DNA from 3 places in the Streptomyces sp. NPDC102490 genome. Region 3 is predicted to be linked to each of the others. Evidence: riboswitches for the same ligand, from Rfam matches in the RefSeq annotation. Region 3 holds a riboswitch; each other region holds the start of a gene.
What was found. Region 3 has a riboswitch for cobalamin ahead of ACIRGB_RS01050 (ribonucleoside-diphosphate reductase subunit alpha). Riboswitches for the same ligand answer to the same signal wherever they lie in the genome.
Positions count from the first base shown of each region.

Region 1: linked by a shared signal. The riboswitch ahead of ACIRGB_RS28360 (energy-coupling factor ABC transporter permease) and the one ahead of ACIRGB_RS01050 (ribonucleoside-diphosphate reductase subunit alpha) in region 3 are both predicted to bind cobalamin.
Region 2: linked by a shared signal. The riboswitch ahead of ACIRGB_RS33325 (ABC transporter substrate-binding protein) and the one ahead of ACIRGB_RS01050 (ribonucleoside-diphosphate reductase subunit alpha) in region 3 are both predicted to bind cobalamin.

Region 1 is NZ_JBIWJU010000013.1:91,962-101,834, forward strand. Features, by position in the region: gene ACIRGB_RS28345 (chloride channel protein) at 1-414, shown strand, start outside; gene ACIRGB_RS28350 (potassium channel family protein) at 411-995, shown strand; gene ACIRGB_RS28355 (MerR family transcriptional regulator) at 1,077-1,670, shown strand; cobalamin riboswitch at 1,741-1,927, shown strand; gene ACIRGB_RS28360 (energy-coupling factor ABC transporter permease) at 1,957-2,655, shown strand; gene ACIRGB_RS28365 (energy-coupling factor ABC transporter substrate-binding protein) at 2,652-3,008, shown strand; gene cbiQ (cobalt ECF transporter T component CbiQ) at 3,009-3,758, shown strand; gene ACIRGB_RS28375 (ATP-binding cassette domain-containing protein) at 3,755-4,603, shown strand; gene ACIRGB_RS28380 (MFS transporter) at 4,674-6,305, opposite strand; gene ACIRGB_RS28385 (TetR/AcrR family transcriptional regulator) at 6,449-7,096, opposite strand; gene ACIRGB_RS28390 (APC family permease) at 7,269-8,615, opposite strand; gene ACIRGB_RS28395 (TetR/AcrR family transcriptional regulator) at 8,689-9,300, opposite strand; gene ACIRGB_RS28400 (MFS transporter) at 9,464-9,873, shown strand, end outside.
Region 2 is NZ_JBIWJU010000018.1:34,980-44,852, reverse strand. Features, by position in the region: gene ACIRGB_RS33355 (DUF1996 domain-containing protein) at 148-2,199, shown strand; partial or broken gene ACIRGB_RS33350 (cellulose-binding protein) at 2,216-2,440, shown strand; gene ACIRGB_RS33345 (TerD family protein) at 2,521-3,096, opposite strand; gene ACIRGB_RS33340 (BlaI/MecI/CopY family transcriptional regulator) at 3,268-3,654, shown strand; gene ACIRGB_RS33335 (M56 family metallopeptidase) at 3,661-4,593, shown strand; gene ACIRGB_RS33330 (fasciclin domain-containing protein) at 4,924-5,667, shown strand; cobalamin riboswitch at 5,662-5,848, shown strand; gene ACIRGB_RS33325 (ABC transporter substrate-binding protein) at 5,912-6,988, shown strand; gene ACIRGB_RS33320 (FecCD family ABC transporter permease) at 6,985-8,046, shown strand; gene ACIRGB_RS33315 (ABC transporter ATP-binding protein) at 8,043-8,816, shown strand; gene ACIRGB_RS33310 (flavodoxin family protein) at 8,853-9,308, opposite strand; gene abc-f (ribosomal protection-like ABC-F family protein) at 9,388-9,873, opposite strand, start outside.
Region 3 is NZ_JBIWJU010000001.1:222,393-232,265, reverse strand. Features, by position in the region: gene ACIRGB_RS01055 (ribonucleotide-diphosphate reductase subunit beta) at 21-1,034, opposite strand; gene ACIRGB_RS01050 (ribonucleoside-diphosphate reductase subunit alpha) at 1,034-3,412, opposite strand; cobalamin riboswitch at 3,534-3,695, opposite strand; gene ACIRGB_RS01045 (GNAT family N-acetyltransferase) at 3,757-4,263, opposite strand; gene mctP (monocarboxylate uptake permease MctP) at 4,335-5,945, opposite strand; gene ACIRGB_RS01035 (DUF3311 domain-containing protein) at 5,942-6,199, opposite strand; gene ACIRGB_RS01030 (GntR family transcriptional regulator) at 6,338-7,102, opposite strand; gene dasA (N,N'-diacetylchitobiose ABC transporter substrate-binding protein DasA) at 7,558-8,835, shown strand; gene ACIRGB_RS01020 (carbohydrate ABC transporter permease) at 8,924-9,873, shown strand, end outside.

The sequences.
Region 1 (9,873 bases), on a different contig from region 3:
GCCGCGCACCCGCACGCCTGGTCCGTGGGGGCGCTGGTCGCGCTGGTCGTGTGCAAGGGGCTGGCCTGGGGCATCGCGCTGGGCGCGCTGCGCGGCGGCCCGATCTTCCCGTCGGTTCTGCTGGGCGCGGCGACGGCGCTGGCCTGCTCCGGGCTGCCCGGCTTCGGCGCGACCCCGGCCCTCGCCCTCGGCATCGCCGCCGCGGCGGCCGCGGTGACGGGACTGCCGCTGGCCGCCTCGGTCCTGACGGTGCTGCTGATGGGCCGGGACGCCCACGACCAGACACCGCTCATCGTCATGGCGTCGGTCGTCGCGTTCATCGTCGCCCAGCTGGTGCGGCGGACGGAGCCGGAGGCCGGCCAGGCGTCCGGCGGAGCGCCGAGCGGGGCGCCGACGACGGGAGCGGCGGGATGAGGGACCGCCGGACCTCACCCCCGGGCCGTAACCCGAGCCCCAGCCCGCGCCCGCACCCCCGTACCGGCTGGGACACCTTCCGGCCCTGGCTCGTACGGGTCGGGATCGCGGCCGCCGTGGTCGTGGCCTACTTCCTGCTCCCCCTCGACCACCTGGGCCCGCGGCGGCCGGTGCTGAGCTGGGTGCTGTTCGCCCTGCTGCTGACCGTCGTGGCCGTACTGCTGCTGCGGCAGATCCGGCACGTCCTCCTCGACCACCCCGACAGCCGGCCCGGGGTGGTCATCTCGCTGCTGATCGTCCTGTCCGTGCACGTCTTCTCGGCCACGTACTACGCCCTGGCCAAGTCGCCGGGCGAGTTCAGCGGACTGCACACCCGGATCGACGCCCTGTACTTCACCGTCGTGACGCTCGCCACCGTCGGGTACGGGGACATCACCCCGCGGGGCCAGGCGGCGCGAGTGGTGACCATCCTCCAGATCACATACAGCTTCGTCTTCCTCACCGCCGCCGCCACCGCGCTGACCACCCGCATGCGGAGCATGGTGGTCCGCCGGCCCGAACGGGGCGGCCGGTCCCACTGACGGCGGCGCGGCCCGGCCGAGGGCTTGAAGCTGCCGCGGCGTCACCTTCTAGCCTCGGTCGCACACTCGTGGAGGAGCCCCATGACACACGCGACCGACGGCACCCGGCGCATCGGCGAACTCGCGCGGGAGACCGGGCTGAGCATCCGCGCCCTGCGCTACTACGACCGGCTCGGCCTGCTCACCCCGTCCGCCCGCAGCGAGGGCGGCCACCGCTGCTACGACGCCGACGACGTCCGGCGCCTGCACCGCGTACTCGCGCTGCGCAGCTTCGGGCTCCCGCTGGCCGAGATCCGCGCGGTGCTGGACGCCGAGCCGGACCACGACCCGGCGGAGCTGATCCGGCGGCAGCTCGACGTCGTCGAGGAACGGCTGCGGCGGACCGCGGAGCTGCGGGCCCGGCTGCTCGGTGTGCTGGGCGCGCTGGACACCGCGGTGGACGGCTCGGCCGAGGCCTATCTGGAGGTGATCGAGGAGATGACGGCCATGGAGCGTCCCCTGACGCCGGAAGAGGTGGCCCGCATGAGCGACGCGCGGCGCCGCTGGGCCGAGTCGCTCGGCGAGGAGGAGCTGCGTGCCCTGCACCACAGGCGCGCGGAGATCTTCGCCACGATGGACGAGGACGAGCGGCGGCAGCTGACGGACCGGCGGCGCCGGGCGTTCGCGCAGCCCTGAGGCCTGTTCGGCGGTCCGGCGGGGTGCCCGCCGGGCCCGAGGCCCGCTTGTGCCCGCCCCCGTGGGAGCACTACTGTCGCCACGCCTTGGTGAACGGGAAATCCGGTGTGATGCCGGTGCGGCCCTCGCCACTGTGAATCGGGAAGTCCGGCTCCGGCCCTCGCGGGCAGCCACTGGATCGCTTGCGATCCGGGAAGGCGGAGCACGGGCGGTGGTACCCGTAAGCCAGGAGACCGGCCAAGGCGCGTCGTCCATCCACGAGGTGCTGGAGAGGGTCTGCTGAGCCATGCACATAGCCGAGGGCTTTCTGCCACCGGCGCACGCGATCGCCTGGGGTGTCGCGTCCGCGCCGTTCGTCGTCCACGGAGTCCGGTCACTCACCCGTGAGGTCAGGGAGCACCCGGAGAGCACGTTGCTCCTCGGCGCCTCCGGAGCCTTCACGTTCGTCCTGTCGGCCCTGAAACTGCCGTCCGTCACCGGAAGCTGCTCGCACCCCACCGGCACCGGCCTGGGCGCGATCCTGTTCCGGCCGCCGATCATGGCGGTCCTGGGCACCATCACCCTGCTCTTCCAGGCGCTGCTGCTCGCCCACGGCGGGCTGACCACGCTGGGCGCCAACGTCTTCTCGATGGCGATCGTGGGCCCCTGGGCCGGGTACGGCGTCTACCGGCTGCTGCGCCGCTTCGACGTGCCGCTGATGGTCACCGTGTTCTTCGGGGCGTTCGTCGCCGACCTGTCCACGTACTGCGTCACCAGCGTGCAGCTGGCGCTGGCCTTTCCGGACCCGAGCAGCGGGTTCCTGGGCGCGCTCGGCAAGTTCGGGTCCATCTTCGCCGTGACCCAGATCCCGCTGGCGGTGAGCGAGGGCCTGCTCACGGTGATCGTGATGCGGCTGCTCGTGCAGTCCAGCGAGGGCGAACTGACCCGGCTGGGCGTGCTGCTGACCCGTTCCGGCGAGCGGAAGCAGGAGGTGGCGGCCCGATGAGCCGCAACGCGAAGATCAACGCCCTGCTACTGCTCGCCGTGGCCGCGCTGGCGGTGCTGCCGCTGGTGCTGGGGCTCGGCGACCACAAGAAGGAGCCGTTCACCGGGGCCGACGCGGAGGCCGAGACGGCGATCACCGAGATCGAACCGGACTACGAGCCGTGGTTCTCCCCGCTGTACGAACCGCCGTCCGGGGAGGTCGAGTCGGCGCTGTTCGCCCTCCAGGCCGCGCTCGGCGCGGGCGTGCTGGCGTACTACTTCGGGCTGCGCCGGGGCCGGCGGCAGGGCGAGGAGCGGGCGTCGGCGGCTTCCGGGGCCGCGGCGGTACCGCGAGACACCCCCGAAGGGGACTGAGTGCTGCCGATCGACGCGGCGGCGCACGCCAGTCGCTGGCGGCGCCGCCATCCCGTGGACAAGGCGGTGCTCGGTCTCGGGCTGACCGTGCTCGCGATCTCGCTGCCGCCCTGGCCGGGTGCGGCCCTGGTGCTGGTGGCGGCGCTCACGGTGCTGCTCGGCCCGGCGGGGGTGCCCGGGCGCCGGCTGTGGCGGGCGTACCGGGTGCCGCTGGGCTTCTGCGTGACGGGGGCGCTGCCGCTGCTGGTGCAGGTCGGCGGCCCGGACGGGTTCCTGTCGGCGGCCGACGGCGGTGCGGTGCGCGCGGGTGAGCTGCTGCTGCGCACCTCGGCGGCCTCGCTCGGGGTGCTGCTGTTCGCGTTCACCACGCCGATGTCCGACCTGCTGCCGCGCCTGGTGCGGGCCGGGGTGCCCGCGCCGGTCGTGGACGTGGCGCTGGTGACGTACCGGATGAGTTTCCTGCTGCTGGACGCCGTACGGCGTATCCGGGAGGCGCAGGCCGCGCGGCTCGGGCACACCACCCGGACGGCGGCCTGGCGTTCGCTCGGCGGGCTGGGCGCCACCGCGTTCGTGCGGGCCTTCGACCGGGCGGCGCGGCTCCAGTCGGGGCTCGCCGGGCGCGGTTACGACGGCACCCTGCGCGTGCTGGTGCCCGAGGCCCGGGTCTCGGTGCCGTTCACGGCGGCGAGCGTCGCCCTGCTGGCGGCGCTGGCCTGCCTCACCCTCGTACTGGAAGGACCCCTGTCGTGAACGGACCGGCGCGGTCAGCACAACCGGCCCTGGTCGCCCTGCGGGGCGCGTCGTTCGGGTACGAGGAGGGCCCGGACGTGCTGGTGGGCCTGGACTTCGCGGTGCGCGAGGGGCGTGCGCTGGCGCTGCTCGGCCGCAACGGCAGCGGCAAGACGACGCTGATGCGGCTGCTCAGCGGCGGACTGCGGCCGCGCACGGGGTCGTTGACGCTCGGCGGGGAGCCGGTGACGTACGACCGCAAGGGTCTGACCCGGCTGCGGACCACGGTGCAGTTGGTGGTGCAGGACCCGGACGACCAGCTCTTCGCGGCCTCGGTCGGCCAGGACGTGTCCTTCGGTCCGCTGAACCTGGGGCTGCCCGACGCGGAGGTCAGGTCCCGGGTCGGGGAAGCGCTCGCCGCGCTGGACATCGCGGCGCTGGCCGACCGGCCCACGCATCTGCTGTCGTACGGGCAGCGCAAGCGCACCGCGATCGCCGGGGCGGTCGCGATGCGGCCCCGGGTGCTGATCCTCGACGAGCCGACCGCCGGTCTCGACCCGGACGGGCAGGAGCGGCTGCTGGCCACCCTGGACGGGCTACGCGCGGGCGGCACCACCGTGGTGATGGCCACCCACGACGTCGACCTCGCCCTGCGCTGGTCCGACGACGCCGCCCTGCTCACCCCGGACGGTGTGCGCACCGGCCCGACCGCCCCGACGCTGGCCCGCGCCGACCTGCTGCGGCAGGCCGGGCTGCGGCTCCCGTGGGGCGTCGCGGCGGCCGGACTGCTGCGGGCGCGGGGGCTGTTGCCCGACTCCGCCACCGGTCCGCGTACGGCGGAGGAGCTGGCGGCGCTGGCGGAGTGACGGGGCGCGGGCGGGGTGGCTCAGCCCCGGGACTGGCTCAGCCCTGGGACTGACCCTGCCTGGGAGGGGCTCAGCCCTGGGACTGGCTCAGCTCGGCGTCCTGGTCCCGGGCCGCGCTCGCCGCGGTGTCGTCCCCGGTGTTCTCGGCCGCCTGCCGGGCGCGGCGGCCGGGCAGGACGGCGAGGACGATCAGGGTGCCGGCCGCCATGATGATGCCGCCGACGAGGCTGGTCGTCGAGACGCCGTGGGCGAAGGCCTTGTGCACGGCGTCGGTGAGGGCCTGCGCCTGCTCGGGTCCGGCGGACGGGTTGCCGGCGAGGCGTTCGGCGACGGCCAGTCCACCGCCCACCGAGTCCTGGGCGGTGTCCAGCGCGGCGGCCGGGAGCCGGTCGCCCACCAGGCCGGCCAGTTCGTCCCGGTAGGCGGTGCCGAGCAGGGAGCCCAGGACGGCGATGCCGAGAGAGCCGCCGAGTTCCAGCGCGGTGTCGTTGGCGCCACCGCCGACGCCCAGTTCGCCCTCCGGGAAGGAGCCCATGATGGTGTCGGTGGCCGGGGAGACGCTGAGGCCGATGGCGAGGCCGAGCAGCAGCATGGGGGCGAGGAAGTCGGCGTAGGTGGAGCCCTGGTCGATCAGGACCAGCAGGAAGACACCGACGGTGCCGATCGCCATGCCGGAGCCGACCATGGCCCGCACGCCGAGCTTCGGGGTGAGCCGCCCGGTCACCGCGGCGCCGACGAACACGGCACCGGCCAGCGGCAGCAGCCGTACGCCGGTCTCCAGCGCGCCGTAGCCGAGCACGAACTGCAGGAACTGCGTGGCGTAGTAGATGGCGCCGTAGGTGCCGAAGAAGAAGAACAGCACCGCCAGCATCGAGCCGCTGAACGGCCGGAGCAGGAACCTGCGCACGTCCAGCATGGGGTGCGGGTGGCGCAGCTCCCAGGCCACGAAGGCGATCAGGCCGACCCCGGCGACGACGGCCGCGGCGATCGGTCCCGCGCCCCAGCCGAAGTGCGGGCCCTCGATGGTCGCGTAGACCAGGCTGCCGACGGAGACGATGGAGAGCAGCCCGCCGACGTAGTCGATGCGGCCCATGCCGGCCGCCCGGGACGGCGGTACGAGGACCAGCGCGCCGACCACGGCGAGGACCGCTATGGGGACGTTGACCAGGAAGGTCGAGCCCCAGGCGTGGTTCTCCAGGAGCCAGCCGGCGACCAGCGGCCCGACCGCGATGGCCAGTCCCGAGGTGGCGGTCCAGGCCGTGATGGCGCGGGCCCGCTCCCCCTTCGGGAAGACCGCGACCAGCAGGGACAGCGTGGCCGGCATGACGACTGCGGCGCCGACGCCCATGACCGCCCGGGCCGCGATGACCAGCCCCGTCTCGTGGACCAGGCTGCCCATCACCGAACCGCCCGCGAAGATCACCAGGCCGGTGACCAGGGCGCCGCGACGGCTGTACTTGTCGCCGATCGCGCCGAGCACCAGCATCAGCGCGGCGTACGGGACGGTGTAGCCGTCGATGACCCACTGCAAGTCGCTGCTGCTCAGACCCAGGTCGGCCGTCATGTCCGGGGCGGCCACGATCAGGGACGTGTTGGCCATGACGACGATCAGCAGGCTCAGGCAGAGCACCAGCAGAGCCCACCAGCGCCGGGGGTAGGGCCCGGGCATCTTCTCGACGGGGGTGGTGGCCAGTAGGGGCATGAGGGCTCCCGGAGACGAGCGGGGGCAAGTTAATTGCCCATAGATGAGCAGACAAGAGAAAGAGTAGTTTGTTGCCCACGCGCGTGCAAATAAGGCGCCCACCAACCGGGGGCGCCTACTGACCAAAAAAAAGGGGGGGTGGCCTACTCGGCCGGGAGGGATGTCGCCGGCTGCGCCGGACCCACGCTCTCGACCACGGCCCGTGCGGGCCCCTCCGGCACCCCGGCGGCCATGAGAAGCGCGGCGGCGGCCCGGGTGCCGTCGTCCTCCAGGGCTCCGGTGTTGACCTGCTCGAGGAGCGCCACGACCATCGCTTCGAGTCCCGCGCTCAGCACGGCGGGGGGCAGGTGGGCGGGGAAGACCCCGTCCCGCTGGCCGCGCTCCAGGATCGCGGTGACCTCGGCGCGCGCCGGGGCCAGGATCTCGGCCACCCGCTCCACGCCCAGATCGTGCCGGGCCAGCGCCAGCAGCATGCGGTAACGGTCGCCCACGGGCCACATCAGCAGCATGAAGTGCGCGAGCGCCCGGTCGGCCGGTTCGTCGGGTCCGGCCGCGTCGGCCATCGCGGTACGCAGCACCTCGGACGCCTCCTCGGCGAGGGCCTCCAGGAGCGCCGCGCGCCCCGGGAAGTGGCCGAAGAGGGTGCGCCGTACGACACCGGCGGCGCGGGCCAGCTCCTCCAGGGTGGTGTCCGGGTCCCGTCCCAGCTCCCGGCGGGCGGTGGCCAGGATGCGCGCCCGGTTCGACCGCGCGTTGCGGCGCTGCGGCTCACGGGCGACGGGCTTGGTCACGGGAACCTCGGGCGGGACGGTGCGGGGGGGGTGGGCGGCGGGAGCGTGGTCGTCCATTCTGGCACGGGGGGCGCGACGAGCAGGACACCGAGAACGCCACCGGGAAGAGCGGTCCCGCCGTCGGCCTCGCCCTGGCCGGATGCGGTGCCGGACCCGCCGGGACGGTGAACCCCTAGCTACGCCCGGCCGGGTCCGCGGCCCTGCTGCGCCGGACGGCCGCGACCGCGGCCAGGACCATCCCCACGGCCACGGTCAGCAGGCCGCGCAGCCACACCTGGGCCTCGATCTGCGTGGCGAGCGCGACGCAGGACGCGGCGCCCAGTACAGGGAGCACGGTCGGGGCGCGGAAGTGGTCCGCCTCGCCCGCGTCGCGCCGCAGGACGAGTACGGACGTGTTGACCATGAGGAAGACGATGAGCAGCAGCAGGACCAGGGTGGACGCCAGGGTGGCGACGCTGCCGGTGAGCGCGAGGAGCATCGCCAGCAGGGTCGTGACGGCGATCGCGACCCACGGGGTGCGGCGGCCGGGCAGCACCCTGGTCAGCGCGGCGGGCAGCAGCCCGTCCCGGGCCATCCCGTAGGCCAGGCGGGAGGACATGATGCCGGTGAGCAGCGCCCCGTTGGCCACGGCGACGAGGGCGATCGCGCTGAACAGCCGGGTCGGGACGCCCCCGGCCTCCTCGACGACCTCGAGGAGCGGCCCGCTCGACTCCGCCAGCCGGTCCGTCGGTACCGCGGCGGACGCGGCGAGGCCCACCAGCACGTACACGGCGCCCGCGGTGACGAGGGCGCCGAACAGGGCACGCGGGTAGGAGCGCCGCGGGTCGCGGGTCTCCTCGGCGACGTTCACCGAGGTCTCGAAGCCGACGAAGGAGTAGTACGCCAGCACGGAGCCGCTCAGGACGGCCGCCGCCGCGCCCTTCTCCGGCGTGCCGAGCTGCCCGAGGCGGCCCAGGTCGCCGTCGCCGCGCAGCAGCAGCCAGGCGCCGAGGACGACGATGACGAGGAGGCCGCCGACCTCCACGACGGTGGCGACGACGTTGGCGCGGGTCGACTCCTTGATCCCCCGGGCGTTGACCAGGGCGAGCAGGGCGAGGAACAGCACGGCGACCAGCCCGACCGGCAGCGTCACGAAGGCGGACAGGTAGTCGCCCCCGAAGCCGCGGGCCAGCGCGGCCACGGAGACGATGCCGGCGGCGAGCATGCAGAAGCCGGCGACGAATCCGGCGAACGGTCCGAAGGCGCGGGTGGCGTAGTGGGAGGCGCCGCCCGCCCGCGGGTACTTCGTGGCCAGCTCGGCGTAGGAGGCGGCGGTCAGCATCGCCAGCAGCAGCGCGACGGCCAGCGGCACCCACACCGCTCCCCCGGCGTCGGCGGCCACCTGCCCGACCAGCACGTAGACGCCCGCGCCGAGCACGTCGCCCAGGATGAAGAAGTACAGCAGCGGGGTGGTCAGCGCCCGCTTGAGCGCCGGGGTGTCCGGGGTGTCCGCCGACTGGGGTGTTCCGAGTCTCGCCATGCCGCCTCAGGTTTCCCGCCGGGCGGAAATCACGCCCTGACCTCCCCCTCCACGCGCACGGAGGACTCGTCGCTCACTCCGACACCCACACGCCCGCGCGCGCGGCGGTGCCCACCGCGCGTGCCGCCCGGTCGGCGTCGGCCTCGGTGAGGGGCCGGCCGGTGTTGAGCAGCGCGTAGTAGAGCGGGGCGGAGACGGCCGCCACGACGCCGTGCGGATCGGTGCCGTCCGGGACTTCGCCCCGCGCGACGGCGTCCCGCACGCAGCCGGCCCATTCGTCGACGCGTACGGCGTAGAAGCGGTGCAGGGCTTCGGCGGCCTGCTCGTTGCAGAGGGAGGCCGCGATCAGCGCCTTGAAGAGGCGTCCTTGCCGCGGGTCGGTGAGCGTCTTGACGACGAGGCGCGCGTTCGCCCGGAGGTCCTCCTCCAGGGTGCCGGTGTCGGCACGGGGCAGCGACTGGTCCGCCATGTCGGCCAGGAGGTCGGCGGCGAGACCCCCGGGGCTCCCCCAGCGGCGGTAGACCGTCGTCTTGCCGACCCCCGCGCGGCGCGCGACCTCCCCCAGGTCCAGCGCGTCGAAGCCGTCGGCGGCGAGCGTGTCGCCCGCCACGCGGAGGACGGCCTCGCGGATACGGGCGGTGCGGCCTCCGGGGCGCTGGGTCCCGGGGGCGGCGGTGTCCGGCATGACGGCTCCCTCTCGTCTGTCCCGACTGCGAAGACCCACCTTATCGGAACCGCAGTTCCCTTACCGCCCCCACCGTGCTACCTTCCGAGCCGTAACGGAACCACAGACCCGTTAGCGACTCGTCAGCAGATCCGTAAGTGACTCCGAGGGGAACGCCATGTCCATGACAGAAGATGCGCCGCGGTCGACCGCACGTCCGGGCCCGGCCTCCGGCCCGCCCGGCGCCGAGACCGATCCGCAGCGGCTGACCGGCCGTTCGAAACTGCTCCTGACGGTCCTGCTGGTCGCCCAGTTCATGCTGGCCGTCGACTTCTCGATCCTGAACGTCGCACTGCCCGCGATCGGCGACGGACTCGGCTTCTCCCTCGCCGACCTGCAATGGGTGGCCACCTCGTTCGCCCTGTCGGCCGCGGGCTTCACCCTCTTCTTCGGCCGCATCGGCGACCTGATCGGCCGCAAGAAGATCTTCATCGGCAGTCTCGCCCTGCTGGGTCTGGCCTCCCTGCTCGGCGGCCTCGCCACCAGCCCCGAGGCCCTGCTCGCCGCCCGGGTCGCCCAGGGCCTGGCCACCGC
Region 2 (9,873 bases), on a different contig from region 3:
GGCGGCGTCCCGCGCCGTGGTACGTCCTGCACCCGTGACATGAGGGAAACCTGAGAATTCCCGAGGCGCTTGAACGCCCCGGCCCCCGGTTCCGTATGGAGCCGGGGGCCTTTCACGTCCGAGTCCGTCACGACACAGGAGCACGCCTTGGGACACAACAGGCGCAGACGCCCGACCGGGGCGCGGCGCGCGACCTTCGGAGCGGTCGCGCTGATACTGGGGGGCAGCGGCCTGGTGGCCGTGAACGTTTTCGCCTCCGCGACGGAGTCCGGCAACGCCGCCGTCCCCCTGGGCAGCTCCGGAGTCGCGGCCACCGTCGACTGCCCCGACCTGACCGAACGGCTCACGGCCGTTCCGGAGCAGGCCAGGCCGGAGGTCGACACCGAACTCGCCCACCTCGACGAGCAGATCGCCGCCGCCTACCGGGGCCTCCAGGACGCCGCCCGCACCGCGGACGACGGCACCCTCGACGAGGGCGCGATCCTCGACCCGCTGCGGACGGAGCGCGCGGCGACGATCGAGCGCATCGCCGCCGCCGTCGGCAAGGCCGGAGACCGCCCCGAGGGCCTGGACACCCTGGCCGCGTGCACCCTGCGCCGCACCGAGATCGCGTCGGCTGACGCGGGGAGCGGCAGCCCGGACCAGCAGGGACAGGAGCAGGAAGAGAGCCAGGGGCAGGGGCAGGAACAGGGGCAGCAGGACGGCAAGGGCGAAGAGCCGCCCGGTGACGGGCAGCAGCAGCCCGGCAACGGCGGACAGGCGGGCAACGGCCCCGTGGCGGCGGACTACATCGCCATCGAGTCCGTCCAGCCCAACGTCGTGCGGGCGCCCCGGCAGGAGAAGGCCTCGACCGGTTCCTTCACCACCAGCTGCGGCGTCAACGCCGAGGGCCTGTTCAACTCGGACAACCTGATCGCCGCCCCCGGCGTCGGCAACGGCGCCCACCACTTCCACGACTACGTCGGCAACCAGGCCAACGACGCCTTCGCCAGCGACGAGGACCTGGCCGCCGGTGACACGAGCTGCGCCGACCAGGGTGACAAGTCCTCGTACTACTGGCCCGTGCTGCGGCTCCAGAACGGCACCGCCGAACAGGACGCCCAGTCACCCGGCGGCGGCATCGAGGGCAACGCGGGCGAGATCGTCACACCGGCCGAGGTCACCCTCACGTTCGAGGGCAACGAGCGGGGCAAGGTCACGGAGATGCCACGGCTGCTGCGCATCATCACCGGCGACGCCAAGGCGTTCGTCAACGGCAACACCAACGCGAACGCCTCCTGGAGCTGCACCGGGTTCGAGGACCGGCAGCTGAAGGACAAGTACCCGCTCTGCCCCTCGGGCAGCGACGTGGTGCGCACCTTCACCTTCCAGAGCTGCTGGGACGGCCGCAACACCGACAGCGCCAACCACCGTACCCACATGGCCTTCGCCGCCGCCGACGGCAGCTGCCCGGAGGGTTTCCGGGCCGTTCCGCGACTGGTGCAGCGGGTCGTCTACGACGTGGCCGCGCCCAGCCTGGAGGACGGGGGCAGGACCGTTCCGCTGTTCGCCGTGGACTCCTTCCCCGAGCAACTGCACAAGCCGGTCACCGACCACAGCGACTTCATCAACGTCTTCGACGAGGACCTGATGCGCGAGATGACCGAGTGCATCAACTCCGGCCGCGAGTGCGGCCCGGACACGCCCCCGGAGGCGGAGCCGGGCGAGGGCGAGGAGCAGCCCGGCGACGGCGAGGGCGACGACGGCGGCCAGACCGCCGGGCCCCCGGCCGAGCAGACCGCCACGGCCTCGGCACCCGCGGACCCCGGCCAGGACGACCAGGCGGGTGGGAAGGGCGAGGGGAAGGACGACGGGAAGACCCCCGGCCAGGACGAGGGACAGAGCGAGGGGCCGACCGGCGGGGACAAGCCCGCCCCCCCGGCCGATAGCCAGGAGGCTTCCGCGAGCGCCGAACCCAGGTCCGCGACGACGCCTGCCGCCGACACTCCGGACGACGTGAGCAGTGCCGCGTCCGGGACCACCGGCAACGGCGACAACGGCGGCAACGCGGGCGGCGCCGGATCGGCTGCCGCACCGCAGGCGCAGGGTGGACTAGCCGAGACGGGTTCCGGGCTCGGCCTGTGGCCCGCGGCGGCCGGCGGCGTGCTGTTCGCCGGTGGATGTGTGCTGCTGATCCGTTCCAGGCGGCGTGCGCTGTGACGACCGTGCCACCGGCATGACGACGGGTGGGCGGGGACACCCCCGCCCACCCGTCGCGTCGAAGGCATCGGACACGTCACCCCTCGGCACCCTGACCGCGGTCCTGCTCACCCTGATCCCCTGGAGAGGTACCGCCGTCGCCCACGGCTCGGTCGTCGACCCCGCCTCCCGCAACTACGGCTGCTGGGACCGCTGGGGCGACGACTTCCAGAACCCGGCCATGGCCGACGAGGACCCCATGCGCCACTCCCGCCCCCCACCCCCGCCGGGCGCACCGCGCCCGGCGGGGACGCCGGTCGTACCGTCGGCCGGGGTGACCGGTCAGACGTTGACGCCGAAGTCCGCGGCGATGCCCGCGAGGCCCGAGGCGTAGCCCTGGCCGACCGCCCGGAACTTCCACTCGGCGCCGTGCCGGTACAGCTCGCCGAAGACCATCGCGGTCTCGGTCGAGGCGTCCTCGGACAGGTCGTAGCGGGCGAGTTCCTGGTTGTTCGCCTGGTTGACCACCCGGATGAAGGCGTTGCGGACCTGGCCGAAGCTCTGGCCGCGGTTCTCCGCGTCGTGGATGGACACCGGGAAGACGATCCGGTCCACCTCGGCCGGGACCGCGGCGAGGTTCACCTTGACCGCCTCGTCGTCGCCCTCGCCCTCGCCGGTGAGGTTGTCGCCGGTGTGCTCGACCGAGCCGTCCGGGCTGGTGAGGTTGTTGTAGAAGACGAAGTGCCCGTCCGAGAGCACCTTGCCCGACGCGTCCAGGAGCAGCGCGGAGGCGTCGAGGTCGTAGTCGGTGCCGGTCGTGGTGCGCACGTCCCAGCCCAGACCGACCAGCACGGCGGTCAGGCCGGGTGCCTCCTTGCTGAGCGAGACGTTGCCGCCCTTGGCCAGGGAAACTCCCACTGCGTTCTCCTTCGTCGTGTGCGCCGCGTTCCGCGTTCCGCGTCCCGTGTGTCTTGCTGTCTTGCCTGTCTTGCCTGTTCTTACGCCTGCCGACAATCTACATCACTGTAGAAGTAAGCCTTCTATACGATGTCGCTCCGGTAGACGATCGGCGGCGGAAGGAGGCGGGCCGTGACGGATGACCGGCGTCCGCGGCGGCGGGGCCAGGGTGAGCTGGAAGCGCTGGTGCTGTCCGCGCTGCGCGAGGCGGACGGGCCCGCGACGGCCGGCTGGGTGCAGGAACGGCTCGGCGGCGACCTCGCCTACACCACGGTGATCACGATCCTGACCCGGCTGCTCGAGAAGGGTGCCGTCAGCCGCGAGCGTGCGGGCCGGTCCTTCGCCTGGACGCCCGCCTCGGACCAGGCGGGCCTGGCCGCGCGGAAGATGCGCAAGGTGCTGGACGCCGAGAGCGACCGGGAAGCGGTGCTGGCCAGCTTCGTCACGGGCCTCGACCCCGACGACGAGCGGCTGCTGCGCGACCTGCTCGGGCACGCGCGCGCCGCGGAGGACGGCTGACACCGCATGGGGGTCTTCGTCTTCCTGCCCCTGGTCCTGCCGCTGACGGCGTGGCCCGTCGCCAGGCTCGCCGAGCAGCACCTGCACCCGCGGACCGCGACCAGGCTGCTCACCGCCGTCGCCGCCGTGATGGCCCTGTGCAGCACCGTGTGCCTGGCCCTGGTGATGGTGGTCGGCACCGCTCAGCTGCCCGGCAACCCGCTCCCCGACGGCTGGTCGGACCCCGAGGTGCGGGCGGCGGTGCCCTTCGACGAGATCGTCGGCAAGGCGGCCATTCCCGCGCTCTGCGCGGTGGTCGCGGCCTCGGCGCGGGCCCTGTGGCGGCACGGCAGGGTGCGCCGCCGCGCCCACCGCGCGCTGGCCGGGCTGCCGGGCACCGGGGTGGCCGTACTGCCGGACGACGTGCCCTACGCGTACGCGCTGCCGGGTGGACGCCGGGACCGCGTGGTGGTGAGTACGGCCCTGCTCGACTGCCTCGAACCGGGCGAGCGGCGCGCCCTGTTCGCCCATGAGCGTGCCCACCTCGCCGCCCGGCACCACCGCTTCCTGCTCACCGTCCGGCTCGCCGCGCTGGCCAACCCGTTCCTGCGCCCCCTGCGGACGGCCGTGTCCTACACGGCGGAGCGGTGGGCGGACGAGGCGGCCGCGCGGGCGGTCGGTGACCGCCGCGCGGTGGCGACCGCGATCGGCAAGGCGGCCCTCGTCTCCCGCGGCACCCCCGTCGCCACCCTCGCCGGCCTCGCGGCGCCCGGCCCGGTGCCCCGCCGGGTGGCGGCGTTGCTGGGGCCCGCTCCCGCCGTCCGCACCTGGCCCCCGGTGTTCACGTCGGTGGGCCTGGCGGCGTGGGCCGCGGCCGCCGGAACCGCCGTCTCGGCGATGTCGTCCGCGAACGCCGCCGTCACGATGTTCCTCATCCTGCGGGCCGCGACGCCGTTCTGACCTGTTCTCACTCCCTGACGGGCGCTTTCGAGGAATCTCGCAGGTCACAGCGGCGCCGCCGCACCTTTCTCACTCGATCGGGTGGGCGACCAATCCGGAACGGGGCCCGCTCCGGATTCCCCGTGTGAGGGAAGAACCGAGACCCACGCCGACAGCGAACCGGCGGCCGACCCCGGACCCGGGTCGGCCGACCGGCACGTAACGGCGCCGCGTACTCGGCGGCCCGCCGCACACCACTTCAGCTCCGTATCAGCACTGCGCACCACGACTCCGCACCACCCCTCCGTACCGACGCAGCCTTCGTGCTGCCCGTTTTCTGGGAGATTCTCCATGAACGCCCGTATCCGCCGCTCCGCCGTCGCCGTCGTCGCGGCCGCCGTCCTGCCCCTGTCCCTGGCCGCCTGTTCCGACGACGGCGACAGCGGCTCCTCGGACTCCGCCCAGGCCGCCTCCTCGGCCCCCGCGGCGGGCGACGACCAGTCGGCCGGCACCTCCGACGGCATGGCGGACTCCGACGAGCCGTTCGGCCCGGCCTGCTCCACGGTGCCGAAGGAGGGCGCCGGTTCGTTCGACGGCATGGCCAAGGACCCGGTCGCCACGGCCGCCTCGAACAACCCGGCCCTGTCCACGCTGGTCTCGGCGGTGAAGAAGGCAGACCTGGTCGACACGCTCAACAACGCCGAGAACATCACCGTGTTCGCGCCGACCAACGACGCCTTCGCCAAGATCCCGAAGGCCGACCTGGACAAGGTCCTGAACGACAAGGAGACGCTCACCGGCATCCTGACCTACCACGTCGTCGGCCAGAAGCTCGCGCCCGCGGACCTGGAGAACGGCTCCTTCGAGACGCTCCAGAAGTCCAAGCTGACCACCTCGGGCTCGGACGAGTCCTACAAGGTCGACGACTCCGCCAAGGTCGTCTGCGGCAACGTGAAGACCGCCAATGCCAACGTCTACATCATCGACACCGTCCTCATGCCGAAGAGCGGACGGGCGTGGCGGCCCGGGGCCGGGGGCCGGGGGAGCGGGTCTGGCAGTGGCCCGTCCCCCGGCGGGGCGATGGCCCTGTGGTAGCTTGCGCAGGCCAGTCGAACCCACCTGGTGGGTCAGGGAATCCGGTGCGAATCCGGAACTGACGCGCAGCGGTGAGGGGGACGGGCGGGACACGGGCCACTGGGCGGCGTACGCCGTCCGGGAAGGCGTCCCGTCCGGTCGATCCCGAGTCCGAAGACCTGCTGGCACCCGTGCCGCGTGCGGCGCGGGCCGCATCGTACGGACGGGCTTCGCGCATGAGCCCTCGACGCCAGAGGATCCTTCCTTGCCCGCAGCACGCCCCGTCGGCCCCCGACGACTCCGCCTGTCCCGCCGTGCTCTGCGCGGTCCCGTCCTGCTCCTGTCCGGCGCCCTGCTGGCCTCCGGCTGCGGGTCCGGTACGGGCACCGACGACCCGGCCGCCCGGGCCGACGCGGCCGGCTACCCCCGCACCGTCCGCGACTGCGGGCACGACGTCCGGGTCGACGCGCCGCCGCGCCGGGCCGTCTCCCTCAACCAGGGCACCACGGAGATCCTGCTCTCGCTCGGCCTCGCCGACCGCCTGGTGGGCACCGCGACCTGGACCGACCCGGTCATGAAGGGGCTGGAGAAGGCGAACGCCGGCGTCCCCCGGCTCGCCGACGACATACCGTCCTTCGAGACGGTCCTGGACGCCGAACCGGACTTCGTCGCCGCCTCCTTCGCCTCCACCCTCGGCACCGGCGGTGTCGCCACCCGCGAACGGTTCACGGAACTCGGCGTGCCCGCCTACCTGTCCCCGTCCGACTGCGCCGGCAAGGACAACAGCGGCGACGGCGACGGCGTCCGGAACGAGCCCCTCACCCTGGACACCGTCTACGGCGAAGTCCGCGACCTGGCCCGCCTCTTCGACGTCGAGCAGCGCGGCGAGAAACTCGTCGCCGACCTCAAGGCAAGGGTCGACAAGGCGACATCCGGCATCGACGCCTCCGGCGTCACCCTCATGTACTGGTTCGCCAACTCCACCTCGCCCTACCTGGCGGGCTGCTGCGGCGCCCCCGGCGTCATCACCCGCGCGCTCGGCGCCGAGAACGCCATGGACGACACCCACGAGGAGTGGCCGCAGACCGGCTGGGAGACCGTCGCGGACCGGGACCCCGACGTCCTGGTCCTCGGCGACCTCACGCGTAAGTCGCAGACGGCCGAGACGGCGGCGAAGAAGATCGAGTTCCTGGAGTCCAACCCCGTGACCGGGAACATGACCGCCGTCCGCGAGAAACGCTACGTGCTGCTCAGCGGGCAGGCCATGAACCCCACCATCCGTACCGTCGAGGGCGTGGAACAGGTGGCGGCGGCCCTGCGCGCGTTCGGGCTCGCCCAGTGACGTCCGCGAGCCGGACCGCGCCCGTCTCCGGCATACGCGCGCCGCGCGGCGCCCTCGTGTGGGCGGCGGCCGGGACCGTCGCCCTGTGCGTCTCCGTGGCCGTCGCCGTCACCATCGGACCGGCGGACATCGGCGTCGCCGACGTGTGGTCCGTGATCGCCGCCCACCTCGGCGCCGGCACCGCCGCCGGGGACGTGTCCCCGCTCCGCGCCGGCATCGTCTGGGACCTGCGACTGCCCCGTACCCTGCTCGCCGCGGTGTGCGGAGCGGGACTCGCCGTGTGCGGGGCCGTGCTCCAGTCCCTGCTGCGCAACCCGCTCGCCGACCCCTTCGTCCTCGGCGTCTCCTCCGGCGCCTCGACCGGCGCCGTCCTGGTCGTCGTGCTCGGTGTGGGCGGTGGCGCGCTCTCCGTCTCCGGCGGGGCGTTCATCGGCGCGGTCTGCTCCTTCGCGCTGGTGATGCTGCTCAGCCACAGCCTCGGCGGCACCACGGACCGGGTGGTGCTCGCGGGCGTGGCGGCGATGCAGCTGTTCTCGGCGCTCACCTCCTTCGTGGTCATGACCGCCGCCGGCGCCGAGACCACCCGCGGTGTGCTGTTCTGGCTGCTCGGTTCGCTCGGCGGCGCGGGCTGGAGCGACGTGTGGACCGGCACCGCCGTCCTGGCGCTGGTCCTGGCCGTGTGCCTCGGTCACGCCAGGACGCTGGACGCCTTCGCCTTCGGCCAGGACGCGGCGGCCGCGCTCGGCGTCCACGTGGCCCGCACCCGGCTGGTCCTGCTGTGTGCCACCGCCCTGCTCACCGCCGCCCTGGTCGCCTCGGCCGGCGCGATCGGCTTCGTCGGGCTGGTGCTGCCGCACGCCGTACGGGCGCTCACCGGCCCCGGACACGCCCGGCTGCTGCCGGTCTGCGCGCTCGCCGGTGCCGTGTTCCTGGTGTGGGTCGACACCCTGGCCCGTACCGTCCTCGAACCCCAGGAGGTCCCGGTGGGGGTGGTGACCTCGCTGATCGGCGTGCCGGCCTTCGTGCTCGTGCTGTACCGCACCCGGAGGACGCGGTGACCCTGAACGCCGAGCGGGTCTCCCGCACCACCGGTGGCCGGCTGATCCTGGACGGCGTCGACCTGAGCCCGCGCGACGGCGCCATGACGGGCCTGCTCGGCCCCAACGGCTCCGGCAAGTCCACCCTGCTGCGGCTGCTCGCCGGCGTACTCGCCCCGACCTCGGGCCGCGTCACCCTCGACGGACGCCCCCTGGACCGGGTGGGCCGCCGGGACGTCGCCCGGCGGGTGGCCGTGGTGGAGCAGCAGACGGACACCCAGGTGGAACTGACGGTCCGGGACGTCGTCCGGCTCGGCCGCATCCCGCACCGCCGCGCCTGGACACCGGCGTCGGCGGCCGACGAGGAGGCGGTCGCGGACGCCCTGGACCGCACCGGCCTGACGGGCCAGGCCGACCGCCTCTGGCACACCCTCTCCGGCGGCGAACGCCAGCGCGTCCAGATCGCTCGCGCCCTCGCCCAGGAGCCGCGTGAACTCCTGCTCGACGAACCGACCAACCACCTCGACATCCAGCACCAGCTGGACGTGCTGGCCCTCGTCGCCGCCCTCCCCGTCACCAGCGTGGTCGCCCTGCACGACCTCAACCTCGCCGCGATGTACTGCGACCACCTCGTCGTCCTCTCGGAGGGACGGGTCGTGGCCCGCGGCGAACCGGCCGAGGTCCTGACGACGGACCTGGTCGCGAAGGTCTACCGGGTCGACGCCGAGATCACCCGCGCCGGCCCGGCAGGCCGCCCGCACGTGCGTTTCCTGGGCACACTGCCGCGCTAGGAGCCGGGGCGAGCACCCACCGGGGGCGGGCCGGGCTCAGTCGTCCATCAGACCGGCGGCGAGCGTGGCCCCCAGCTCCCAGCAGGCCTCCAGGTCGGCCTTGCCGGGCTCACCCGTCACGTTCACCGCGGGCGCCGCGCGCTGCCAGCCGAGGCCGGTCGTGACCGACTCGATGCCGCGCACCGCGCCCGTGGTGTCGCTGCCCCCGTGCACGTAGTAACCGAAGGGACGGCCCCGCGTCTCGTCCAGGCAGGGGTAGTAGACCTGGTCGAAGAAGTGCTTGAGCGCACCCGACATGTAGCCCAGGTTGGCCGGGGTTCCGAGAAGGAAGCCGTCCGCCTCCAGCACATCGACGGCCGTGGCCGCCAGGGCCGCCCGCCGGACCACCCGTACCCCTTCGATCTCGGGCGCGGTCGCCCCGGACACGACGGACTCCAGCATCGCCCGGCAGTTCGGCGACGGCGTGTGATGCACGATCAGCAAAGTGGCCACACCGGCAGCCTGCCGCGCGGCACCCGCCGACCGCAAACGGACCCCACGGCACCCGGGAGGTCCGTCCCCGGCCGGCGCCCTACTCCTCGGCCGCCCCCGTCTCCGTCAGCTCGCCGTCCGCCAGCCGCAGCCAGCGGCCGACGCCGATCTCGCGCAGGAACCGCCGGTCGTGACTGACGACCACGAACGCACCCCGGTAGGAGTTCAGGGCGCTCTCCAGCTGGCCCACACCGACCAGGTCGAGGTTGTTCGTCGGCTCGTCCAGGAGCAGCAGGTGCGGGGCCGGTTCCGCGCACAGGACGCAGGCCAGCGTGGCCCGCAGCCGCTCGCCGCCGGAGAGCAGGCCGACGGGCAGATGCGCGCGGGCACCCCGGAAGAGGAAGCGCGCGAGGAGGTTCATCCGCTCCGCCTCCGGACGCTGCGGGGCGTAGGCGGCGAAGTTCTCGGCGACGGTGCGCTCCTCGTCCAGCAGGTCGAGCCGCTGAGAGAGGTACGCGACGCGCCCGTCGGCACGCCTGAGGTCGCCGCCCTCCGGCTCCAGGTCGCCGTTGAGCAGCCGTAGCAG
Region 3 (9,873 bases):
GGAAAGGAGACGCAGAGGAGTCAGAAGTCCTCGGACAGGTCGACGGTGCCCTCCACCGCCACCTGGTACGCCGAGGGACGCCGCTCGAAGAAGTTGGTCAACTCCTGAACCCCTTGCAGCTCCATGAAGGAGAAGGGGTTCTCGGAGCCGTACACCGGGGCGAAGCCGAGGCGCGTCAGGCGCTGGTCGGCCACGCACTCCAGGTACTGCCGCATCGAGTCGGTGTTCATGCCCGGGAGGCCGTCACCGCACAGGTCGCGCGCGAACTGCAGCTCGGCCTCGACGGCCTCCCGCAGCATGTCGGTGACCTCTTGCCCAAGCTCGTCGTCGAACAGCTCCGGCTCCTCCTTGCGCACCGTGTCGACGACGTCGAACGCGAAGGACATGTGCATGGTCTCGTCCCGGAACACCCAGTTGGTGCCGGTGGCGAGGCCGTGCAGCAGACCCCGGCTGCGGAACCAGTAGACGTAGGCGAAGGCGCCGTAGAAGAACAGGCCCTCGATGCACGCGGCGAAGCAGATCAGGTTCAGCAGGAAGCGGCGGCGGTCGGCCTTGGTCTCCAGGCGGTCGATCGACTCGACCGAGTCCATCCAGCGGAAGCAGAACTCGGCCTTCTCCCGGATGGACGGGATGTTCTCCACGGCCGCGAAGGCGGCGACGCGGTCCTCCGGGTCGGGCAGGTAGGTGTCGAGGAGCGTCAGATAGAACTGGACGTGGACGGCCTCCTCGAAGAGCTGGCGGGACAGGTACAGCCGCGCCTCGGGGGAGTTGATGTGCTTGTAGAGGGTCAGCACCAGGTTGTTCGCGACGATCGAGTCACCGGTGGCGAAGAAGGCCACGAGGCGGCCGATCAGGTGCTGCTCCATGGGGCTGAGCCGGGCGAGGTCGGCGACGTCCGAGTGGAGGTCGACCTCCTCCACGTGCCAGGTGTTCTTGATGGCGTCCCGGTAGCGCTCGTAGAAGTCCGGGTACCGCATGGGGCGCAGGGTCAGCTCGAAGCCCGGGTCGAGCAGGTTCTTGGTGTTCTCGTTCATCACTGACAGGCCTCGCAGGACTCGGGGTTCTCCAGGGAGCAGGCGACCGCTTCGGGGTCCGGGCCGGCCTGCACGGGGACGGGGGTGGTGGCTCGGGCGGCGGCGCGGGCGATCCGGGTCGCGGGGCGCGAGCGCAGGTAGTACGTGGTCTTCAGGCCCTGCTTCCAGGCGTACGCGTACATCGAGGAGAGCTTCCCGATGGTCGGCGTCTCCAGGAACAGGTTCAGCGACTGGGCCTGGTCGAGGTACGGGGTGCGGGCGGCGGCCATGTCGATCAGGCCGCGCTGCGGGATCTCCCACGCCGTGCGGTACAGCGCGCGCACGTCCTCGGGGATCCAGGAGAAGCCCTGCACCGAGCCGTTCGCCTCGCGCAGCGCCTCACGGGTGCGCGCGTCCCACACGCCGAGCCGCTTGAGGTCGTCCACCAGGTAGGAGTTGACCTGGAGGAACTCGCCGGACAGCGTCTCGCGCTTGAAGAGGTTGGACACCTGCGGCTCGATGCACTCGTAGACACCGGCGATGGAGGCGATGGTCGCGGTCGGCGCGATGGCCAGGAGCAGGGAGTTGCGCAGCCCAGTCGTGGCCATGCGCTCCCGCAGCGCGGCCCAGCGCTCCGGCCAGGCGGGCGTCACGTCGTAGTGGTCCGGGTGCAGCACCCCCTGGGCCGTACGGGTCTTCTCCCAGGCCGGGGCCGGGCCGCCGCGCTCGGCGAGGTCGGCGGAGGTCTCGTACGCGGCGAGCATGATCCGCTCGGCGATGCGGGTGGACAGGGCCTTCGCCTCGGGGGAGTCGAAGGGCAGGCGGAGCTGGAAGAAGACGTCCTGGAGGCCCATCGCGCCGAGACCGACCGGGCGCCAGCGGGCGTTGGAGCGGGCCGCCTGCTCGGTCGGGTAGAAGTTGATGTCGACGACCCGGTCCAGGAAGGTGACGGCGGTGCGGACGGTGGCGTCGAGGCGCTCCCAGTCCAGGTCGCCGCTCGCGGGGTCGGCGAAGGCGCCGAGGTTGACCGAGCCCAGGTTGCAGACCGCCGTCTCCCCGTCGTCGGTGACCTCCAGGATCTCCGTGCAGAGATTGGAGGAGTGGACGACGTGGCCGGGGGTCGCGGTCTGGTTCGCGGTGCGGTTGGCGGTGTCCTTGAAGGTCATCCAGCCGTTGCCGGTCTGCGCGAGGGTGCGCATCATGCGGCCGTACAGCTCACGGGCGGGCAGCGTCTTGCGGGCGAGCCCCGCCTGCTCCGCCTTGCGGTAGGCCGCGTCGAACTCCTCGCCCCACAGGTCGGTCAGCTCCGGCACGTCGGCGGGGGAGAACAGCGACCAGGTCCCGTCGGCGTCCACCCGGCGCATGAACTCGTCCGGCACCCAGTGCGCGAGGTTCAGGTTGTGCGTGCGGCGGGCGTCCTCGCCGGTGTTGTCCCGCAGCTCCAGGAACTCCTCGACGTCCGCGTGCCAGGTCTCCAGGTAGACCGCGGCGGCACCCTTGCGCCGGCCGCCCTGGTTCACGGCGGCGACCGAGGCATCCAGCGTCTTCAGGAACGGGACGATGCCGTTGGAGTGCCCGTTGGTGCCGCGGATCAGCGAACCCCGGGCGCGGACGCGGGAGTAGGCGATGCCGATGCCGCCGGCGTGCTTGGACAGGCGGGCGACCTGGTGGAGGCGGTCGTAGAGGGAGTCCAGCTCGTCCTTGGGGGAGTCCAGGAGGTAGCAGGACGACATCTGGGCGTGCCGGGTGCCGGAGTTGAAGAGGGTGGGGGAGGAGGGCAGGTAGTCCAGGCGGCTCATCAGGCCGTACAGGGCGGCGACCTCGTCCACGGCCCGCGGGGTGTCGTCCTCGGCGAGTCCGGCGGCGACCCGCAGCAGGAAGTGCTGGGGCGTCTCGACGGCCTTGCGGGTGAGCGGGTGACGGAGCAGGTAGCGGCTGTACAGGGTGCGCAGCCCGAAGTAGCCGAAGCGGTCGTCGGCGTCCGGATCGACCAGCGCGTCGAGGCGGGCCGCGTGCAGCCGGACGAAGGCGGCGGTGCGGTCGGCGATCAGGCCCTCGCGGTGGCCGGTGGCGATGGAGTCGGTGAAGGTGGCGACGCCCTGGGAGGCGGCCTCGGCGCGGATGCCGATGGTCAGCAGCCGGGCGGCCAGCCGGGAGTAGACCGGGTCCTCGGAGATCAGACCGGCGGCCGCCTCCGTGGCCAGCTCGCGCAGCTCGGCCTCGTCGGCGCGGGCGGACCGGCCCCGCAGCGCGGCGGCGGCCACCCGGCCGGGGTCGGCGCCCCGGAGGTCGGCGGTCAGCCCGGTCAGGGTCCGCAGCAGGGCGGCACCGGGTCCGTCGGGTTCCCCGGTCGCCGTCACCGGGGTCGCTGAAGCCGGATCGGCTGGCGCGATGGTCACGTGGAGCACTCCCTCGCTCGGCACGGGGCCTGGCGGAGGGCAGGGGGGCTCACGAGCGCGCACGGCGTCGCGTCCACCGGCCCACTCCACGAGGCCCGGACGTCATGGCACCCGGGCCAAGGCGGCCGGGCGCACTGTCGGCAGGTCCTCGGACTGGACAGGCGTGCGCGCACGTGCGAAGACGTACGGATGCACGCAAGTACACCGTTGCGGGACAGTTCCGGATTCGCACCGGATTCCCCTGCGGCGACAGCGAGCACGAGCATACATCTTGTGCCGGGCTCCGCCGGCACCCCCAGATGTTGTGTCCGGACGGCGTGTCAGTACGTCGTCTCGGGCCGGTGTCAGAGCGCCAGTTCGTAGGTGAGCAGCATGATGTCGTCCAGCTCCGGCACAGGGTTCCAGTCGCGGGCGGGGGTGCGGACGAAGCCGAGGCGTTCGTAGAGGCGGTGGGCGGTGTGCATGGTGCGCTGGGTCGACAGCACGATGCTCGCGCAGCCCGGCACGGACCGGGCGCGGTCGAGGCAGGCCCGCACCAGGGCCTCGCCGGCCCCGCGGCCGCGTGCCTCGCGGGCGACGGCGAGCATGCGTATCTCGGCCTCGCCGGGGCGCGCGATGTCCGCCATGGGGCCGCCGGACGGCACGAAGGTCACGCCGCCGAGCACCCGCCCCTCCGCCGCGGCGACCAGCACCTCGGCGGCCGCCGCCCGCTTGGCCACGTCGCGCAGCTCGTCCAGGTAGGAGTCGCTCTCCCCGAAGTCGAGGAGGCCGTCGCGCAGGTAGGCCTGCGCGGTGATCTCGCCGAGGGTGTCGTACTCCTCGGCCGTCGCCTGTCGGATCACGAAGTCCATGACGCCGAGTGTGCCCGACGGGTACGACAACGGGCCGCCGGATTTCTCCGACGGCCCGCTGAGGAGCGCCGCTAGTGCGAGCTGCCCGCCGTGGCCGGCGGCAGTTCCACCTGGACGCCGGGGTCGCCGGCGTCCGCCGTGTAGTCGCTCGGCTTGGTCTCGTCGACGCCGTCGGGCGCCTTGACCGCCCTCAGGACGAAGGTCAGGACCACGGTGACCAGGACGTTCAGCACGAAGGCGGTGAGACCGATGTAGCCGATCTCGCCGATGCCGGGGATCTCGTCGGAGGAGCCGCCGAAGTGCTTCTGCGTCGGCGAGGCGACACCGTAGGCGGCGACCGTGCCGTAGACCATGCCGACCGCCCAGCCGCCGAGCAGCGCCCAGCGGTGGAACCAGCGGGTGAACAGGCCGCCGACCAGGGCCGGGAAGGTCTGCAGGATCCAGATGCCGCCCAGCAGCTGGAAGTTGATCGCGACGGTCTTGTCCATGCCCAGGACGAAGATCAGCGCGCCCACCTTCACCAGCAGCGACACCAGCTTGGAGACCTTCGTCTCCTGTGCCGGGGTGGCGTCGGGCTTGATGAAGTCCTTGTAGATGTTGCGGGTGAACAGGTTCGCGGCCGCGATCGACATGATCGCCGCCGGGACCAGGGCGCCGATGCCGATCGCCGCGAAGGCCACGCCCGCGAACCAGTCCGGGAACATGTTCTCGAACAGCTGCGGGATCGCCAGCTGGCCGTTCTCCACCTTGACCCCGGCCGCGATCGCCATGAAGCCGAGCAGCGCGAGCAGGCCCAGCATCAGCGAGTACAGCGGCAGGATCGTGGTGTTGCGGCGGATCACCTCACGGCTGCGCGAGGACAGCGTGGCGGTGATCGAGTGCGGGTACATGAACAGCGCGAGGGCCGAACCGAGCGCCAGGGTCGCGTACGTCCACTGGCCCCCCGCGTCCGGTACCACTCCGCCCTTGCCCGCCTCGGTGAACTTGTCGCTCGCCGACGCGAAGATGTCGTCGAACCCGCCCAGCTTGATCGGGATGTAGATGATCGCCACCGCGATGACGATGTAGATCAGCGTGTCCTTCACGAACGCGATCAGCGCGGGGGCGCGCAGTCCCGACGAGTAGGTGTACGCGGCCAGCACGCCGAAGGCGATCAGCAGCGGCAGGTCCTTGACGAACCAGTTGGTGTCCTCGCCGCCGCCGACGCCCATCACGTCGAGGACGGCCTGGATGCCGACCAGCTGGAGCGCGATGTACGGCATGGTCGCCAGGATGCCGGTGACGGCCACCGCCAGCGACAGGCCCTTGGAGCCGAACCGGCCGCGCACGAAGTCCGAGGTCGTCACGTAGCCGTGCTTGTGCGAGACCGACCACAGGCGGGGCAGGAAGGTGAAGATCAGCGGGTAGACCAGGATCGTGTACGGCACCGCGAAGAAGCCGGACGCGCCCGCCGCGTAGATCGCCGCCGGGACGGCCACGAAGGTGTACGCCGTGTACAGGTCGCCGCCCAGCAGGAACCAGGTGACCCAGGTGCCGAACGAGCGGCCGCCGAGGCCCCACTCGTCGAGGCTGTGCTCGTTCTCGGCCCGGCGCCAGCGGGCGGCCAGGAAGCCCATGGCGGTGACGAGGACGAAGAAGAAGATGAAGACGGCGAGTGCGACGCCGTTCACGCCGTCGTTCACTTGGCCCCGCCTTCCCGGCGGGCGCGCTGGTCACGCTGCCAGAGCTTGTACGCGATCACCGTCAGCACGGTGGAGATCAGTACCCACGCCATCTGGTACCAGTAGAAGAACGGAATGCCGATGAAGTCGGGGTCGGACTTGGCGTACGAACCGACCCACAGCATGGCGACGAACGGTGCGACAAGGCAGAGGGCGATGACGACGCGCACCGGCGTCACCGTCGGCCCTCTGTTCACTTCTGGGGCTTGTGACATGCGGTGGCTCCGTCCCCTCGCTGATCACCTGGTGCAGTGCGCACGAAAATGTAGGTGACGGCGTCAAGAGAGCGGAAGACCTCGTCCGTATATCGGTCCTCAACCGCAATGTCGCGTGCCGGAGGGGAGCGGCACCCCTCAGTCCTGGGGACGCTTGAGGCGGGCCACGAACTTGTAGCGGTCGCCCCGGTACACCGAGCGCACCCACTCCACCGGCTGGCCGGTGCGGTCCTGCGAGTGCCGGGAGAGCATCAGCATCGGCAGGCCCACGTCGGTGCCGAGCAGGCCGGCCTCGCGCGGGGTGGCCAGGGAGGTCTCGATGGTCTCCTCGGCCTCGGCGAGATGGACGTCGTACACCTCGGCGAGCGCGGTGTAGAGGGACGTGTACTTCACCAGGGAGCGGCGCAGGGCGGGGAAGCGCTTGGCGCTGAGGTGGGTGGTCTCGATGGCCATCGGCTCGCCGTTGGCCATGCGCAGCCGCTCGATGCGCAGCACCCGGCCGCCGGCCGTGATGTCCAGGAGTCCGGCGAGCCGGTCGTCGGCGGTGATGTAGCCGATGTCCAGCAGCTGCGAGGTGGGTTCGAGACCCTGGGCCCGCATGTCCTCGGTGTACGAGGTGAGTTGCAGGGCCTGCGACACCTTGGGCTTGGCGACGAAGGTGCCCTTGCCCTGGATGCGCTCCAGGCGCCCCTCGACGACCAGCTCCTGCAGGGCCTGGCGCACCGTGGTGCGCGAGGTGTCGAACTCGGCGGCGAGGGTGCGCTCCGGCGGGACCGGTGTGCCCGGAGTCTGGGTCCGGGTCATGTCGAGCAGATGCTTCTTCAGACGGTAGTACTTGGGCACGCGCGCGGTACGGACGGTCGCCCCACCCTCGTTCTCCGCACTGCTGACGTCGGTGCTCATGCTCTGCCTTCCCGGCTCCGGGTGCCGAAGCGACCGCTATCCCTGTCGGCCACGGCTCACATCGTGGCACGGCTTCGTGCCGGGATGGCCCCCGCACGCTCCGTGATCCCTTCTGTATACCCGCGGGAACACCCTTGGTCTAGTCCACAGGCGCGTCGGACGCCGCTGGTACGCGCGTTCGGAGCCATCCCCGCACCGCATTCGGTGGGAGGTGGTACACCCGGTCCCGGTCCGCCCGATCTGTCGCTTGCGCAATGAAAGGTCCCTGCATATCTCGGTCCCATCACGGACGCCGGGACGGAGTTTGAACACCCTTGACAGTCCTATTGGTCTGGGCCAAGCTCCCCGTACTGGTCTACACCATTGGTCCAGGTCCCGGCCCCATGGGCGGTCCGCGTCGACGAGCAACCGCGGGGAGGCAGGGGGGTTGTGTGGCATCCCTGAGGAGGGTTGGCGTGAAGCGCAAGCTTATAGCCGCGATCGGTATCGCGGGCATGATGGTCTCCATCGCCGCATGCGGGGGCGACGGCGACGACGACGGCAAGAAGGCCGGGGCCGACGGCTACGCCGGCGAGACGCTGACCGTCTGGGTGATGGACGGCTCCTCGCCGGACGACTGGCAGGCGGACCTCGCCAAGGAGTTCGAGGCGAAGACCAAGGCCAAGGTCAAGTTCGAGATCCAGAAGTGGAACGGCATCCAGCAGAAGCTGACCACCGCCCTCTCCGAGGAGAACCCGCCCGACGTCTTCGAGATCGGCAACACCCAGACCCCCGCCTACGCCAAGACCGGCGGCCTCGCGGACCTGAGCGACCTCAAGAGCGAGATCGGCACCGACTGGTCCGAGTCCCTCAACAAGTCCGCCGTCTTCGACGGCAAGCAGTACGCGGCCCCGTGGTTCGTGGTCAACCGCGTCGTCGTCTACAACAAGAAGATCTGGGCGGACGCGGGCATCAAGGAACTGCCCAAGACCCGCGACGAGTTCTACAACGACCTCAAGACGATCGGCGAGAAGACCGACGCCGAGCCGATCTACCTGCCCGGCCAGAACTGGTACCACTTCGTGGGCCTGGTCATCGGCGAGGGCGGCGAACTGGTCAAGAAGGACGGCGACAAGTACGTCTCCAACCTGTCCGACCCGAAGGTCGCCGCCGCCACCGAGACCTACAAGAAGTTCCAGGACCTGTCCAAGGCGCCCAAGGACAAGGACGAGGCCACCCCGCAGCAGGGTGAGATCTTCGCCAAGGGCAAGACCGGCTCCTTCATCGGCATGGGCTGGGAGGGCGCCACGGCGATCGCCACCAACCCGGCGATCGAGAAGGACCTCGGCTACTTCACCATCCCGGGCCCCACGGCGGACAAGCCCGAGGGCGTCTTCCTCGGCGGCTCCAACCTGGCCGTCGCCGCGGGCAGCAAGAAGCAGGACCTCGCCAAGGAGTTCCTGAAGCTCGCGCTCTCCGACAAGTTCGAGGGCGGCCTGGCCAAGGCCAACGGCGTCATCCCGAACAAGGAGGCGCTGCAGAGCAACCTGAAGGGCAACGCCGCCGCCGAGGCCGCCGCGCCGGCCGCCGGTACCGGTGACACCACCCCGCTGATCCCGGAGTGGGCCGCGGTGGAGAACGACCCGAACCCGATCAAGACGTACCTGACGGCCGTCATGAAGGGGAAGTCCCCGGCCGAGGCCGCCAAGCAGGTCGAGGGCGAGTTCAACAAGCGCCTGGCGCAGCAGCAGTAGCACCGGGTGAGCCGGGGCGGGGGCTGACACACCACGGCCCCCGCCCCGGCGTCGAGGTGAACAGGTCGAGAAGAGAGAGACCCCGAGCATGACCGTGCAGACCGAACGGCCGCCCTCAGGCCCGTCGGACGTCCGCAAGGCGGACGGTGGGGGAACCGGCGGGCCGCGAGCGAGAGCGGCGTCGCGCGCCGGCGCGCTGGCGCCGTATCTGCTGCTGCTGCCCGCCGCCGCGGCCACCGTGCTGCTGCTCGGCTGGCCGCTGCTGAAGGACGGCCTGCTGTCCTTCCAGAACCTCAACATGGCGCAGCTGATCCAGCACGTCACCGAGTGGACCGGCTTCGACAACTACAAGGAGGTCCTCACCGGCGAGGACTTCTGGCGCGTCACCCTCCGTTCCATCGTCTTCACCGCGGTCAACGTCGTCCTCACCGTGGTGCTGGGCGGTCTGATCGGCCTGCTGCTCGCCCGCCTCGGCAGAGCGATGCGGTTCGTGCTGATGATCGGCCTGGTCCTGGCGTGGGCCATGCCGGTGGTCGCCGCGACCACCGTCTACCAGTGGCTCTTCGCCCAGCGCTTCGGCGTCGTCAACTGGGTGCTCGACAAGCTCGGCTGGCACTCCATGGCCGACTTCAGCTGGACCGGCAGCCAGTTCTCGACCTTCTTCGTCGTCACCGTGCTGATCGTGTGGATGTCCGTCCCGTTCGTCGCGATCAACCTGTACGCGGCGACCACCACGATCCCCGGTGAGCTGTACGAGGCCGCCGCCCTCGACGGGGCCGGCACCTGGCGCAGCTTCACCTCGGTCACCCTGCCGTTCCTGCGCCCGTTCCTCTACGCCACGACGTTCCTGGAGATCATCTGGATCTTCAAGGCGTTCGTGCAGGTCTACACCTTCAACGGCGGCGGACCGGACCGTCTCACCGAGATCCTGCCCGTCTACGCCTACATCGAGGGCGTCGGCAACCAGCACTACGGCATGGGCGCGGCGATCGCGGTCCTGACCATCCTGATCCTGCTCGGCCTGACCGCGTACTACCT